4 regions of the Bradyrhizobium sp. 179 genome follow, and region 1 is predicted to be linked to each of the others. Evidence: predicted binding sites of a transcription regulator. Region 1 holds the regulator's gene; each other region holds the start of a gene.
The links. Region 1 encodes PhoB, which activates phosphate uptake and scavenging genes when phosphate is short. Its sites were predicted from a motif close to TGTCATNNANCTGTCAT; they were not measured.
Positions count from the first base shown of each region.

Region 2: a site for PhoB is predicted at 1,850-1,866, ahead of IVB12_RS14630 (DUF2794 domain-containing protein). Genes of this name have one in related genera too.
Region 3: a site for PhoB is predicted at 1,794-1,810, ahead of IVB12_RS25785 (alkaline phosphatase D family protein). Genes of this name have one in related genera too.
Region 4: a site for PhoB is predicted at 1,957-1,973, ahead of IVB12_RS15110 (YbhN family protein). Genes of this name have one in related genera too.

Region 1 is NZ_JADPJR010000160.1:68,929-72,308, forward strand. It holds gene pstB (phosphate ABC transporter ATP-binding protein PstB) at 1-394, shown strand, start outside; gene phoU (phosphate signaling complex protein PhoU) at 406-1,122, shown strand; gene phoB (phosphate regulon transcriptional regulator PhoB) at 1,137-1,844, shown strand; gene IVB12_RS36840 (GcrA family cell cycle regulator) at 2,096-2,608, opposite strand; gene IVB12_RS36845 (aspartate aminotransferase family protein) at 3,077-3,380, shown strand, end outside.
Region 2 is NZ_JADPJR010000058.1:147,134-150,513, reverse strand. It holds gene IVB12_RS14640 (Bax inhibitor-1/YccA family protein) at 1-516, shown strand, start outside; gene IVB12_RS14635 (GNAT family N-acetyltransferase) at 847-1,377, shown strand; gene IVB12_RS14630 (DUF2794 domain-containing protein) at 1,412-1,783, opposite strand; gene IVB12_RS14625 (DUF1223 domain-containing protein) at 2,381-3,157, opposite strand.
Region 3 is NZ_JADPJR010000108.1:187,763-191,142, forward strand. It holds gene IVB12_RS25785 (alkaline phosphatase D family protein) at 131-1,705, opposite strand; gene IVB12_RS25790 (hypothetical protein) at 1,896-2,315, opposite strand; gene IVB12_RS25795 (nitronate monooxygenase family protein) at 2,420-3,380, opposite strand, start outside.
Region 4 is NZ_JADPJR010000059.1:55,283-58,662, reverse strand. It holds gene IVB12_RS15115 (hypothetical protein) at 1-616, opposite strand, end outside; gene IVB12_RS15110 (YbhN family protein) at 695-1,777, opposite strand; gene IVB12_RS15105 (ferritin-like domain-containing protein) at 2,209-2,715, shown strand; gene IVB12_RS15100 (MFS transporter) at 2,930-3,380, shown strand, end outside.

The sequences.
Region 1 (3,380 bases):
CGACCGCGTCGAGAAGGCGCTGCGCGGCGGCGCGCTGTGGAACGAGGTCAAGGACAAGCTCAACGCGTCCGGCCTGTCGCTCTCCGGCGGCCAGCAGCAGCGCCTCTGCATTGCCCGCACGGTCGCGGTACGGCCCGAAGTGATCTTGTTCGATGAGCCCTGCTCGGCGCTCGACCCGATCTCGACCGCCAAGGTCGAGGAGCTGATCCAGGAATTGTCCGAGAACTACACGATCGCGATCGTCACCCACAATATGCAGCAGGCGGCGCGCGTCTCTGATAAAACCGCCTTCATGTATCTCGGCGAGCTGATCGAGTTCGATGACACCAGCAAGATCTTCACGTCGCCGAGCGATCGGCGTACGCAGGATTACATCACCGGCCGGTTCGGCTGAGGAGACGGGACATGGGTACTGAACATACCGCAAAGGCCTTCGATACCGACCTCCAGGAGCTCACTCGCCTCGTCGCCGAGATGGGCGGCATCGCCGAGCGCATGATCGTCGATTCCGTCGACGCGCTGATCCGCCGCGACGTCGCGCTCGGCCAGCGCGTCGTCACCACCGATGCCGAGCTCGACGCGCTTCAGAAGCGCATCGAGGAGCGCGCCGTGCTCACCATCGCCCGCCGCCAGCCGATGGCGGTGGATTTGCGCGAGATCGTCGGCGCCATGCGCGTTGCCACCGATCTTGAGCGCATCGGCGACCTCGCCAAGAACATGGGCAAGCGCGTTGCGGCGCTGGAGACAGACTTCCATCCGCTGAAACTGTTCCGCGGCCTGGAGCACATGACCGACCTCGTGCAGCAGCAGGTCAAGTCGGTGCTTGATGCCTATGCCGCGCACGATTTGCCGGCGGCGATGGCAGTGTGGAAGGGCGACGAGGAAGTGGACGCCATCTGCACCTCTCTGTTTCGCGAGCTCCTCACTTATATGATGGAGGATCCGCGCAACATCTCGTTCTGCATCCATCTGATGTTCTGCGCCAAGAACATCGAGCGGATCGGTGATCACGCCACCAACATCGCCGAGACCGTGTTCTACATGATCGAGGGGCAGGCGATCACCGACAAGCGGCCGAAGGGCGACATGACGACCTTCGCCACGACGGTACCGAATACCTAGGGAGCGACGACAACATGGGCGCACGCATTATGGTGGTTGAGGACGAGGAAGCTCTCACCGAGCTTCTGCGTTACAACCTCGAAGGCGACGGCTATGACGTGGAGACGGTGATGCGCGGCGACGACGCCGACACCCGCCTTAAGGAACACATCCCCGATCTGATCGTGCTCGACTGGATGCTGCCGGGACTGTCCGGCATCGAGCTGTGCCGGCGGCTGCGCACCCGTCCCGAGACCAAGCAGCTCCCGATCATCATGCTGACCGCGCGCGGCGAGGAGAGCGAGCGGGTGCGGGGTCTTGCGACCGGCGCCGACGACTACATCGTCAAGCCGTTCTCGGTGCCGGAGCTGCTCGCGCGCGTGAAGGGCCTTCTGCGGCGCGCAAGCCCCGAGCGGCTCGCCACCGTGCTCGCCTATGGCGACATCGAGCTCGATCGCGACAAGCGCCGCGTCGCGCGTTCGGGCCGGCCGATCGATCTCGGCCCGACCGAATATCGCCTGCTGGAGTTTTTCCTGGAGCATCCCGGTCGCGTGTTCTCGCGCGAGCAGCTGCTCGACAGCGTCTGGGGCCGCGACATCTACATCGACGAGCGCACCGTCGACGTCCATATCGGCCGCCTGCGCAAGCTGCTCAATCTCGGCCGCGAGCAGGACCCGATCCGTACCGTCCGCGGCGCGGGTTATGCGCTGGATGATCGGTTTGCAAAGGCGGAGCAGACGTAGGCCCAGCTGCGTCAACAATCTCGGCCGTCGTCCCGGACAAGCGTAGCTCCGGCAACGCGCAGCGTTGTCCGGAGCGAAGCGCCGATCCGGGACCCGGGCCCATTGTTGCGCGAAAAAGGTAACTCCGAGGCCCCGTAACCACGGCTTGCGGTGGCTATCGGTCCCGGATCGGCGCTACGCTTGTCCGGGACGACATCGGGTTTGTTGCGCCGTCACCGCGTGACGGCTGCCGGCTCGATCTCAGGAAATAATCACCGCGTGCTCGGCTTCGGTGCCGCCCGCCGGCGATCCGCTGCCGGCTGATAGGCGACGCGCGAGTGCTGGGCGCAGTAGGGCAGGCCTGACAGCGCCTTGCCGCCACAGAAGAAGAAGTCCGGGCTGGAGGGATCGCCGACCGGCCAGTGGCACGTCGCCTCGTTCAATTCCAGCAGCGACAGCCGCTGGCTCATCGGCACCACGTTGTCGTAGGTGACCGGTTCGGCCTCCACCTCGACCTCGAAGGCCTGCGCCAGCGCGGTGTTGCCGCGCGAGATCGGCCGGGTCACCCGCATCATATGCTGCGCGGGCCGCGCCTTGCGCGGCCGCGGCGCTGCCGATGAAGGGCTCTTGGCGCGGCCCGACAGGCCAAGCCTGTGCACTTTGCCGATCACGGCATTGCGGGTCACATTGCCGAGCTCGGCCGCGATCTGGCTGGCCGAAAGTCCGGCCTCCCAGAGCTTCTTCAGCTGCTCGACGCGATCATCGGACCAGGTCAAAACCGTCATTGCACCCTTTCCCTCGTTGCGCGCCGCCATCCTGGGGCCTCACAGCGAATGCTTAAGCCTTGAAAAACCCGTGCCGTCAGAATCCCTTAAGGCTCGCCGGGCGCGTGACTGACGCCCGAACGTTTACGCCGGTACATGAGGACTCTTGGGATCAGAACCGCTGCACGAGATGTCGTATCTGACAGTCCAAACGCTACAATATGGCGTGACTCCCGCGCAAGAGTCCGCCGACTCGCTTCCACATGTTCCGTGGTGAAAACCCTGCAAGATCGGCACCGCAAGACTACGGATTCGGCGTTTCGCGAGGCTTTCCGGGCGGCATTGACACCCGTCTTGCCAGGCATAAGATGGTGACGCGTGCCGCCCTTAAAAGGCGGCACGTTTCGTTTTCCGGACCGGTCAATGGTGCGCTGCGCAAGGCATGCCAGGCAGGTCTCAACGTCCAAATGCAACATCCAAGTGATGGTCATGACCAACAGCGCCGCGCCGCATCTGCTTCCCGTTTTCGCCAGGGCGGACCTTGGCTTCGAGCGCGGCGAAGGCTGCTGGCTGATCGCGACCAATGGCGATCGCTATCTCGATTTCACCTCGGGCGTCGCGGTGAACGCGCTCGGCCACGCCCATCCCGCATTGGTCAAGGCGTTGCAGGAGCAGGCGACCAGGCTCTGGCACATGTCGAACCTGTTCCAGAGTCCCGATGGCGAACGGCTTGCAACGCGTCTGTGCAACGAAAGTTTCGCGGACTTCGTGTTCTTCTGCAATTCCGGCGCCG
Region 2 (3,380 bases), on a different contig from region 1:
GCGCCGCTCGCGATGGTGTTCGTGATCTCGGCGGGCATCAACCGTCTGGCACCCTCGACCGCCCAGATCCTGTTCTGGGTATTCTCGGCGCTGATGGGCATCTCGCTGTCGTCGATCTTCCTGGTGTTCACGCACACCTCGATCGTGCGGGTGTTCTTCATCACCGCGGCCACCTTCGGTGCGCTGAGCCTCTACGGCTACACCACCAAGCGTGACCTGACTGGCATGGGCTCGTTCCTGTTCATGGGCCTGATCGGCATCGTCATCGCGAGCCTGGTCAACCTGTTCCTGGCGAGTTCGATGCTGCAGTTCATTGTCTCGGTGGTCGGCGTGCTGGTGTTTGCGGGCCTCACCGCCTGGGATACCCAGCGGCTGAAGAACGACTACATCTACGGCTACGCCTCGGCCGGCGGTGACATCGCGGAGCGTGCGGCCATCACCGGCGCGCTGTCGCTGTACCTGAACTTCATCAACCTGTTCACGCTGCTGTTGCAGCTCCTCGGCCAGCGCGATTAAGCGATAGGCTGAGAGAACGACATCAGCCCCGGCCGAAAGGCCGGGGTTTTTGTTTGGGGCATGATGTCGCCACATACCCGGTGTCATCGCCCGCCAATGGTCTCGCCTTCGGCGAGCCCGATGACGGGCTCCGGCGGGCGATCCAGCATTCCAAAGGGTTCGTGAGAAGCCGAGGGGCCGCGGCGTACTGGATGCCCCGCCCCCGTGCGCAATTGGCACTAGGCGGGGCATGACAGCACGGAGAAGATGGAGACTGCTGCGCCTGCATGACGGCTGGGAAGCAGCCCTGCCCTCTTCCAGCGGCCGCGGGAAGGCTCTAATCTTGCCGCCATGTCCGCACCCGAAATCAGGCCCACGCTCGAGGCCGATCTTCCCGCCATCACCGCCATTTACCAGCAGGCCGTCCGCGAGGGCACCGCGACGTTCGAGCTGGAGCCGCCCGATCTTGCCGAGATGACGCGCCGCTATCGCGCGCTGATCGACGGCGGCTATCCCTATTTCGTCGCGATCCTTGATCGTCGCGTCGCCGGCTATGCCTATGCCGGTGCCTACCGGCCGCGGCCGGCCTACCGCTTCACGGTGGAGAATTCGATCTATCTCGATCCCTCCTTCCAGCGCCGCGGTGTCGGCTCTCTGCTGCTGGAGCGGTTGATCATCGAATGCGAGGCGCGCGGCTTCCGGCAGATGATCGCGGTGATCGGCGATTCCGCCAATGCCGGCTCGATTGGCGTTCACGCCAAGAGCGGCTTCGAGATGATCGGCACGCATCCCAATGTCGGGCTGAAATTCGGCCGCTGGCTCGATACGGTGATGATGCAGCGCGCCCTCGGCGAGGGCGCAAGCACGGTGCCGGGAAAGTAGGCGCGTTGCGCCTTTGTCGTCCACCCGACGCCGCCTACACCACCGCCAGCTTGCGATCGATCACCAGCAGCACACGCTCGAGCTCGTGACCGCGGCGCAGGATCAGGCCGGTCGCCGAGATCACGCTGTACATGCCCTGCTTGCGCGCGAGCCGCGGGTCCTTCTCGATGCGATAGATCGGCACTTCCGAGGCGCGGCGATAGACCGAGAACACGGCGCGGTCCTTCAGGAAGTCGATGGCGTAGTCGCGCCACTCGCCGTCGGCGACCATGCGGCCATAGAGATTGAGGATCCGGTGCAGTTCGAGGCGGTTGAACGTCACCCGGTTCGGCTGCGTCGTCACAGCGGCGGGGCGCGCCGCCGCGCGCTGCTCGCTCGGATCGGCATCCTCCGACATCAGACTCATGGGAAGCGCCTCCTGATCGCGCGACATGACCCCGCGTCCCCGAAGACCGTCCCGGGAACTGCGCTCATGACAATTGCATGATCGCGCCAACCGTACCGGGCCGCAAGAGGCTCCCTAGCTCAACCAATGGAATCGATTGCGAATCCGAACACACGCAGCGGTGGAACTCCGTCGCGGCAAACCGTCACGGGATCGTTAGCAGGAATCATAGTATCGCCGCTTTTCCGCCTAGCGACTGCCGCCCTGCATTGCGAAAACACTTACGTGCGTTGACCCGGTCCTTCGGTTCCGGATTCCTCAGCCCCCAGCCCCCCGGGGTCGACAGGATCGGGTCTGTACGCACGGCAAGGAGGGCCAACGCAAGTTGGTCCTTTTTTGTTTGTGTCGGGATGTTTCCGATCCTGCGAACTTGTCTCTGATCCGCACTATGATCCGCACAAAGGCTGTCTCTCCTCATCCTGAGGGCCGCGCTCTTGCGCGGCGTCTTGAAGGATGGAGGCCCCATTGCATCAGCGGGGGGCCTTTCATGGTTCGAGATGCCGCGCAAGGGCGCGCTCCTCACCATGAGGATTGAAAGCAGAGTACGACGCCAAAGAATCAGTGCAGCGACGTGTACGCCGCGCCCAGCATCGGGCCCGGCTTCTCTCGGCTGCCATCCTGGACATAGACCACCGCGCCGTCGACGCCATCGCGCGTGAGATTCTCGATCGGCACCGTCCAGCTTTCCGGACGGCCGGTCCAGTCGCCGACCTTCAGCAGGTTGCGCACGACGTTGTGATAGGTGACCTGCTGTCCGCGATTTTCGCCGCGGGTGATCGTGATGGGCACCGACTTGGCGATCGAGCAGATCCAGACCTCGCCATGCGAGACCGTGGGCTCGTTGCTCCCGGCCACCGAGACGTTGATCTGCTTGCCCGCAAGCGACATCGTCACCGGCACGCTCATCACCCCCGTGCCCCTGTCGGTCTTGCCGATCGCATTCTCGATGCCGGTGCGATCGCTGCCGATGACATGGGTCGAGCCATTGACGACGACCTGCGGCGTGTAGACCTCACGGTCGCCGCGCACGCGCGAGTAAGCACGCTGCCGTGCAGAGAAGCGTGAATCCGCCAGCGTGTCCTTCCAGCCGAGATAATCCCAATAGTCGATCGGCATGCTCAACGCGATGACCGAGGGATCTTTGGAGAGATCGCCGATGATCTTGTCGGCGGGCGGACAGGACGAGCAGCCCTGCGAGGTAAACAATTCGACAACGGCGCGGGGATCAGCCTCGGCGGGGCGGATGACGGCGACGATCGCACAGATGCCGAGAGCACCCGACCAGAGGGCACTGGACCAACGTGAAATCGGATGAGAAGCCGTCATTGTTGTCATGTCTAACGCCGCACACCATTGCTTGTGAGAGGGAATCTTATCGCCTGATGGTCACCGTAGTCTTACGGGGCGCGGCACATTCGTCCTTCCAGGCAACCGTCCAGGAGGAGGTTTTCCACCGGCCGGGCCCATCCGAAACGTGCCGCAAACGCGCGAAGGCGGCCTTTTGATAGGCCGCCTTCGTTCAGGCTTCTACTCACTTCGCAGTGAGCCATCGTTCACA
Region 3 (3,380 bases), on a different contig from region 1:
ACAGGCTCCTGACGTAGTTCATCGCGCCAGACGCGCGGTGACAGACTCTTCGGTGATGGAAAGGAAGTTGCAGGAGCAGCGACCATAGCGCGGGAGACGCCGGGCGGCCAATCAAGATCAAGTTAATGGCCTACGAATGCTGAGCCACGACGGCCGGTCGTGCCTGCTGCTGCGGCTGGATATCGACTGACCAGAGATCGCGGTTATCGACGTCCTTCAAGGTCACTCTCATCACACCGCTGCGGCCGTCGATGTCGACCCGGCCGAAGAACTGCAAGCCGAAGCACGGCGCCAGATTCTCGCCCTGCGCAGCGCTACAGCCGTGCTGGTACATTGCGACCGGACCAAACGTGTCATCGAGTTCGCCCGGGCTCCAGGTGCCGGCATGCAGCGGGCCGGAGACGAACTCCCAGAACGGATCGAAGTCCTGGAATTGCGCCTTGTTGGGATCGTAATAGTGCGCGGCGGTGTAGTGCATGTCGGCAGTGAGCCAGACGATGTTGCGGATTCCGGCGCGCTTGATGAACGCCAGCAGATCGGCGATCTCGTGCTCACGCCGGTCGGGCGGCCCATTGCCGAGCGCAACGGCGTCCAGGCTGATCAGGCCGATCGGCAAATCGGCCGCAATCACCTTCCAGGTCGCGCGTGAGGCAGCGAGCTCGCGCTTCAACCAGGCGAGCTGCTCGGTGCCGAGGATCCAGCCGCGATGGTCGCATCCCTTGTTCCAGGTGCCATCGCGATAGCTACGCATGTCGATCATGAAAACGTCGAGCAGCGGGCCGTAAGCGATCTTGCGATAGACCCGACCCTGCCGCGCGCCAACGTCGCGGATCGGCACGAAATCGAAGAAGGCGCGGCGGGCGCGCGCGACCAAGAGCGGCGTGCCGTCGTCCTCGTAACCGGCGGCGTCGTAGCTGCCGGTCGGCGACCAGTCGTTGGTGACCTCGTGATCATCCCACTGCGCCAACATCGGCACCTCGGCATGGAAGGCGCGAAAGTGTTCGTCGAGGTGGTTGTATTTGTAATTGCCGCGGAACTGCGCCAGCGTGTGCGCGACCTCGGATTTTTCCTCAGTGACGATGTTGCGCCAAATTCCGCCGTTCGGCAGGTTTTGTTCGGCAGGAATCGTGCAGTCTGCATAGATGTGGTCGCCGGAATGGATGAAGAAATCCGGGCGGTTGTCGAGCATGGTGCGATAGCTGCGATATCCGCCGCGCGAGACGTCGATGCCCCAGCCCTGCCCCGCGGTGTCGCCGGACCACAGGAACGAGATCGACTGGCCCGCAGCCGGCGCGGTGCGGAAATGGCCGACGCGGCTTTCGCCGGCAATCCCGGTCGCGGCGTCGTCTAAGCGGACGCGGTAGAAGATGTCCTGCCCGGGAGGCAGATCGTTCAGCAGTAGTTTTGAGGTGAAATCGGCCTCGGGCAGCGCATCGCCGGAGGCCGACGCGACGATCGCCTTGAAGCTCTCGAGGGTCGAGCACTCCACCCGCATCCGCGCCGCTCGGTCGGCACGCGCCCAGATCACGGCGGAGGCTCCAGAGACATCGCCGGACTGGATGCCGCTCGTGATCTGCGGACGGTCGGCAGCGCGACTGAGATGCGGCTTTGCGAGCGTCCCAAGCGAGGCGACGGCGAGACTGGAGGTTGAATGGACCAAAAATTGCCGCCGGGTCCATGCCCGCGCGGCGCGGAGCGTTGCCATTCAGGAAACCTTCGTCGAATCGCAACGGAAGGTGCCTGCGCTCCTTGACTCTATCCTTACGGTTTCTTGACTTCGCGCCTACGATTTTACGACGCGCGGATGACGGTTTCGACTGGCAAGCGTAACCACGGTGCAGGTGCGCTTCCTCGCCCGCTTGCGGCGGCGAGGTGAAGAGGCAGCAGCGCTGCGACTAACGCTTCCAATTGCAGATGCCGCCGGAGCGGCATGGCCAAGTCTGGATACGCGTGTCCAGCGCCTGTGCGTCGAGCGGATTGCCGTGGCGATGCGAGAGTTTGGTGCGGGCCGTACCGCGCGGCTGAACGCTCCGGCCATGCCCGACCTTGGGCTCGGCCACGTGCACGCGTTCGGCGGCAACCTTCTTCGGCACGTGGATCGGCTCGGCGCGCGCCTGCGCCTCGTTGCCGCCGCGTGCCTCCAAAGCGACCGGCGCGAACTGCGTCTCAGGACCAAGCCGCTTCGGCGACAGCACGGCCTTGGACAGATCGAGACCCAGATATTCGTCAGGCTTGTAGTCGTCAGCACTCGCGAGGCCCGCCGCTGCGAGCACGAGCGCCATCGCAATTGCAAAGGGAACGCTTTTCAGGACCACGAGCACCTCCTGAAATTGATGAAGGGGTAATTTACCCCTATTTAGGAGGCGCCACGCGCAATTCCAGCGGCCAATTGCCGCCGTGGTTAAGAAGTTTGGCGGAGTCAGGCGACTTTTCGCGTCGTCTCCGTCCCATCCAGGAACCCGATCAGGCGGCTGCGGATGATGGTTTCCGCCTCACTCATGATGCGGTCGACGAGCTCCTTGCAGGAGGGAATGTCGTGGATGAGGCCTGCGACCATGCCGCAGCTCCAGGCGCCCGCGTCCATCTGACCGTCCAGCATGATCCTGGGATAGACACCCGCGACCTGGTCGTGAATGTCGTCGATGGTGAGCTTGGTGCCCTTCTCGCGCTCGATCTCGAGCAGGCGGTCGACATTGGCGTTCTTCAGGACGCGCTCGGTATTGCGCAGCGCCCGCATGATCAGGCGGGTGTCGAGTTCGGTGGCGGCGACCAGCGCGTTCTTGACGTTCTGATGCACCGGCGCTTCCTTGGTGGCGATGAAGCGAGTGCCCATGTTCATGCCGGCTGCGCCGAGTGACAACGCCGCGACCAGGCTGCGCCCGTCGGCCATGCCCCCGGAGGCGACGAAGGGAATCTTCAACTCTTCCGCCGCGCGCGGCAGCAGGATCATGTTGGGAACGTCGTCCTCGCCGGGATGGCCGCCGCATTCAAAGCCGTCGACGCTGACGGCGTCGCAGCCGATCCGCTCCGCCTTCAGGGAGTGGCGCACCGAGGTGCATTTGTGGATGACCTTGATGCCGGCCGCCTTCAGCGCCGGCATGTATGCTTCCGGGCTGCGGCCCGCTGTCTCCACCGCTTTGATGCCACCTTCGACGATGGCCGCGATGTATTCCGGATAAGGCGGCGCCGAGAAGGTCGGCAGGAAGGTGAGATTCACGCCGAACGGCTTGTCCGTCATGTCGCGGCAGCGCGCGATCTCCTTGGCCAGCAGCTCGGGCGTCTTCTGCGTAAGCCCGGTGATGATGCCGAGCCCGCCGGCATTGGAGACGGCGGCGGCCAGCTCGGCAAAGCCGACGAAATGCATGCCGCCCTGGATGATC
Region 4 (3,380 bases), on a different contig from region 1:
GATTGCCTTCGCCGGAGGCGATACTGTCCCCGAGGCCGGCGACGAAAATGTCGCGAACCTGGATCTCGGCCTGGACCCGCTGGGTCGGATCGGAGCCGGAGGAGACGTCGACGGTCGCGACCGTCTGCTTGCCGTAACGGACGCGCAAATTGACCGGCTCGGCGCAATCGAAGGTCGACGCTTGCGGCCCGTCGCCGTCATCGAACGACCAGGCGCAGGTGGCGCCGACCGGCACTGTGCCGACGAGGCGCACGGTGACGGGATGATCGATCGGGGTGATGTAGTTCTCCTTGACGTTGTCGCGGGTGCAGGGCTGGTTGACCCGGCCCTGGAGATCGATGCAGAGCCGGTTGACCATGTTGCGGGCCCAGCCGCGGCCCTCGCTCTGGAGCTCCAGCGACTGCTCGGCGGCCAGGATGCTGCGGTTGCGCGCATTCTCGACATGGAGCAGGAAATCGCGCTCCTCGCGGAACAGGCGGAAGCGGTTGCGCACCTCCCAGCTGATCTGAATGGCGCCGGCGTCTTGAGCGGCGGCGCGCTCGAGCGGCAAAGCGGTCAGAATCCCGGCAAGCAGCAGGGCGCCTGCGGAGAGGGTGCGAAAGGAGGGAGGGATCATGGCCCGCGTGTTCAACGGCAAAGTTGAGGCGGAAATAAGAGAGGATCGCTGCCCGCCCGCAACCTTTGTCTGAGTGGCCTACCGCTTGCCGGCCTGCCGCAGCGCACGCTCGCGCTCCATCGCGGCCACCTGCTTGGGCAGGTTGGCCTGGGTGCAGGCCTCCGCCAGCCGCCGCCGCTCCTGCCACGGCGCGACCACGTTCATCCAGAGCTCGCGCGTGCCCATGATGGAGATGGCGAGACCGAACGGGATCACGAAATAGAGGATGCGGAACACCAGCAGCGTCGCCAGAAGCTCCTCGCGGCCGAATTCGGGGAGCGCCACCAGCATGGCGGCATCGAATACGCCAATCGAGCCCGGCGCATGGCTGGCAAAGCCGAGCAGCGTTGCCAGGATGAACACAACGGCGAGCGACATGAAGTCGATCGGTGGATTGGCCGGCATCAGCAGGTACATCGCCGTGGCGCAGAAGCCGAGATCGATCACGCCGATCAGGATCTGCACCAGCGTCAGGGGCGCCGAGGGCAGCACCACCTTCCAGCCCTTCTGGCCGAGCTCGCGCCGCTTCTCACCCATGCAGAGCCAGACCAGATAAGCGCCGATCGAGGCGAGGCCGCCGAGCGCGATCAACCGGTTGATCGACGACGGCAGCTGATCCATCGACGACGCCGCACCCGGATGGATGGCCATGCCGATCGAGAGCACGAAGATGTTACCGAGCCAGAAGGTCAGGCCCGACAGGAAGCAGATTTTGGCGACGTCGATCGCGTTCAGCCCGTAATCCGAATAGATCCGGAAGCGGATCGCTCCGCCGGTGAAGACGGTAGCGCCGATGTTGTGGCCGATCGAATAGGACGTGAAGCTGGAGAGCGCCGCGATGCGATAGGGCACGTGCTTCTTGCCGATCGTTCGCAGTGCGAAAAAGTCGTAGAATGTCAGCGTGCAGAACGCAAACAAAACGCAGATCGCCGCCAGCCCGATATTCCCGCGAGGAATCTCGGTCAACGCCGTCAAGATAACTCCGGTATCGATGCCCTTGAGGGTCCGCACCAGCGTGGTGATTGCGAAGGCGATGATGAAGACGCTCGCGGCAATGCCGAGCCGTCGCCAGCCAATCCATCTGTTGAAGCCGCGTTTCAGCGCGGGCAGCAGTCCGTGCATTCATCCTCCCGGCGGGGGGCAAGACCGATCCGGCCAGGCATTGGCCAGTGCGGGTACGATGACGGCCAAAGGGCAGGCGTCGATCGCTTGGCATGATCCAGCTCATTTAAGGCAAAAACAGCGGCTTGTGCAGCCCTTGACAACAATAGGTTCTGCGTTGGACCAGCCACTTTGTCATTTGTCATATGTGGTTCACATCCGACGCGCGTTAAGCATATGAGTCGCGACGTGCGGTTCGGAAAGCGCATTCGTATTTGAGGAGGACGGTTTCAATCCTGGCGCCGTCGGCATTGTTCCAGCGCAGGCGGAGGGTGTCTTGGAACGTCGGTGCCGCGTGCTCGTTAGGCCCCATCAGCAACCGGACATGGCGGAACAGGCGGCCTTCTGCAGGCCGATGCCGCCGTGTTCCCGAAACCGAGAGGACCGGAACGATGGGACTGTTCACAAAAGACATCAAAACCATGAACGACCTGTTCGTGCACCAGCTCCAGGATGTGTATTACGCCGAGCAGCAGCTCACCAAGGCGCTGCCGAAAATGGCCAGCAAGGCCACCGATCCGCAGCTGAAACAGGGCTTTTTGACGCACCTTGAAGAAACCAAGCAGCACGTGGCGCGTCTCGAGGAAGTGTTCAAGATGCACGGCGTCGCCGTGAAGGCGATCGACTGCCCGGCGATCGACGGCATCATCGAGGAAGCCGACGAGACGGCGGGCGAAGTTGCCGACAAGGCCGTGCTCGACGCGGCGCTGATCAATGCGGCCCAAGCCGCTGAGCATTACGAGATCGCCCGCTACGGCAGCCTGATCGCCTGGGCCAAGCAGCTCGGCCGCAATGATTGCGCGGCGGTGCTTGCCAAGACGCTTGAGGAGGAAAAGGCGACCGACAAGAAGCTGACGACACTCGCCGAGAGCAAGGTGAATCTGCGCGCGGCGAGCTGAGGCAAGACGGAGCTAAGATGAAGACGCCGCGCGATGGTCCGCGCGGCGTCTTCTTATTTCCGTCCTCATCCCAGTGCGCCACTGCGCACAAGACGGGCGATGTACTTTACGCGTGGCGGCCGGGCGCATCAGCATCCATCATTCGGCCATTGTCGAAACATGGCGGCACGCCGGACGGGTATATTTCGCATGGGGCTGCAAGCGAGGTGGCAGCATGCGAGCAAGCATTATCAAACACCAAACCTTTGACAACGCGAGTGCTGCGCCGCGGGCCCGCTCGCATCTTGCAACCTCCCTCACGCTTGCCGCCATGAGCCTCGGCTATGGCGTGGTGCAGCTCGACGTCACCATCGTCAACACCGCGCTCGATGCAATGGGGAGGGCGCTCGGCGGCGGGGTCGCCGAGTTGCAATGGGTGGTCAGCGCCTACACCATCGCGTTTGCCGCCTTCATCCTCACGGCCGGTGCGCTGGGTGACCGGATCGGCGCCAAGCGCGTCTTCATGGCGGGCTTCGCCATCTTCACCGCGGCCTCGCTCGCCTGTGCGCTGTCGCCCAATGCGGTCGTGCTGATCGCAGCACGGCTGGTTCAGGGCCTGGCGGCGGCGATCCTGGTGCCGAATTCTCTTGCGCTGCTCAATCATGCCTATGCGGACGACCGCGAGC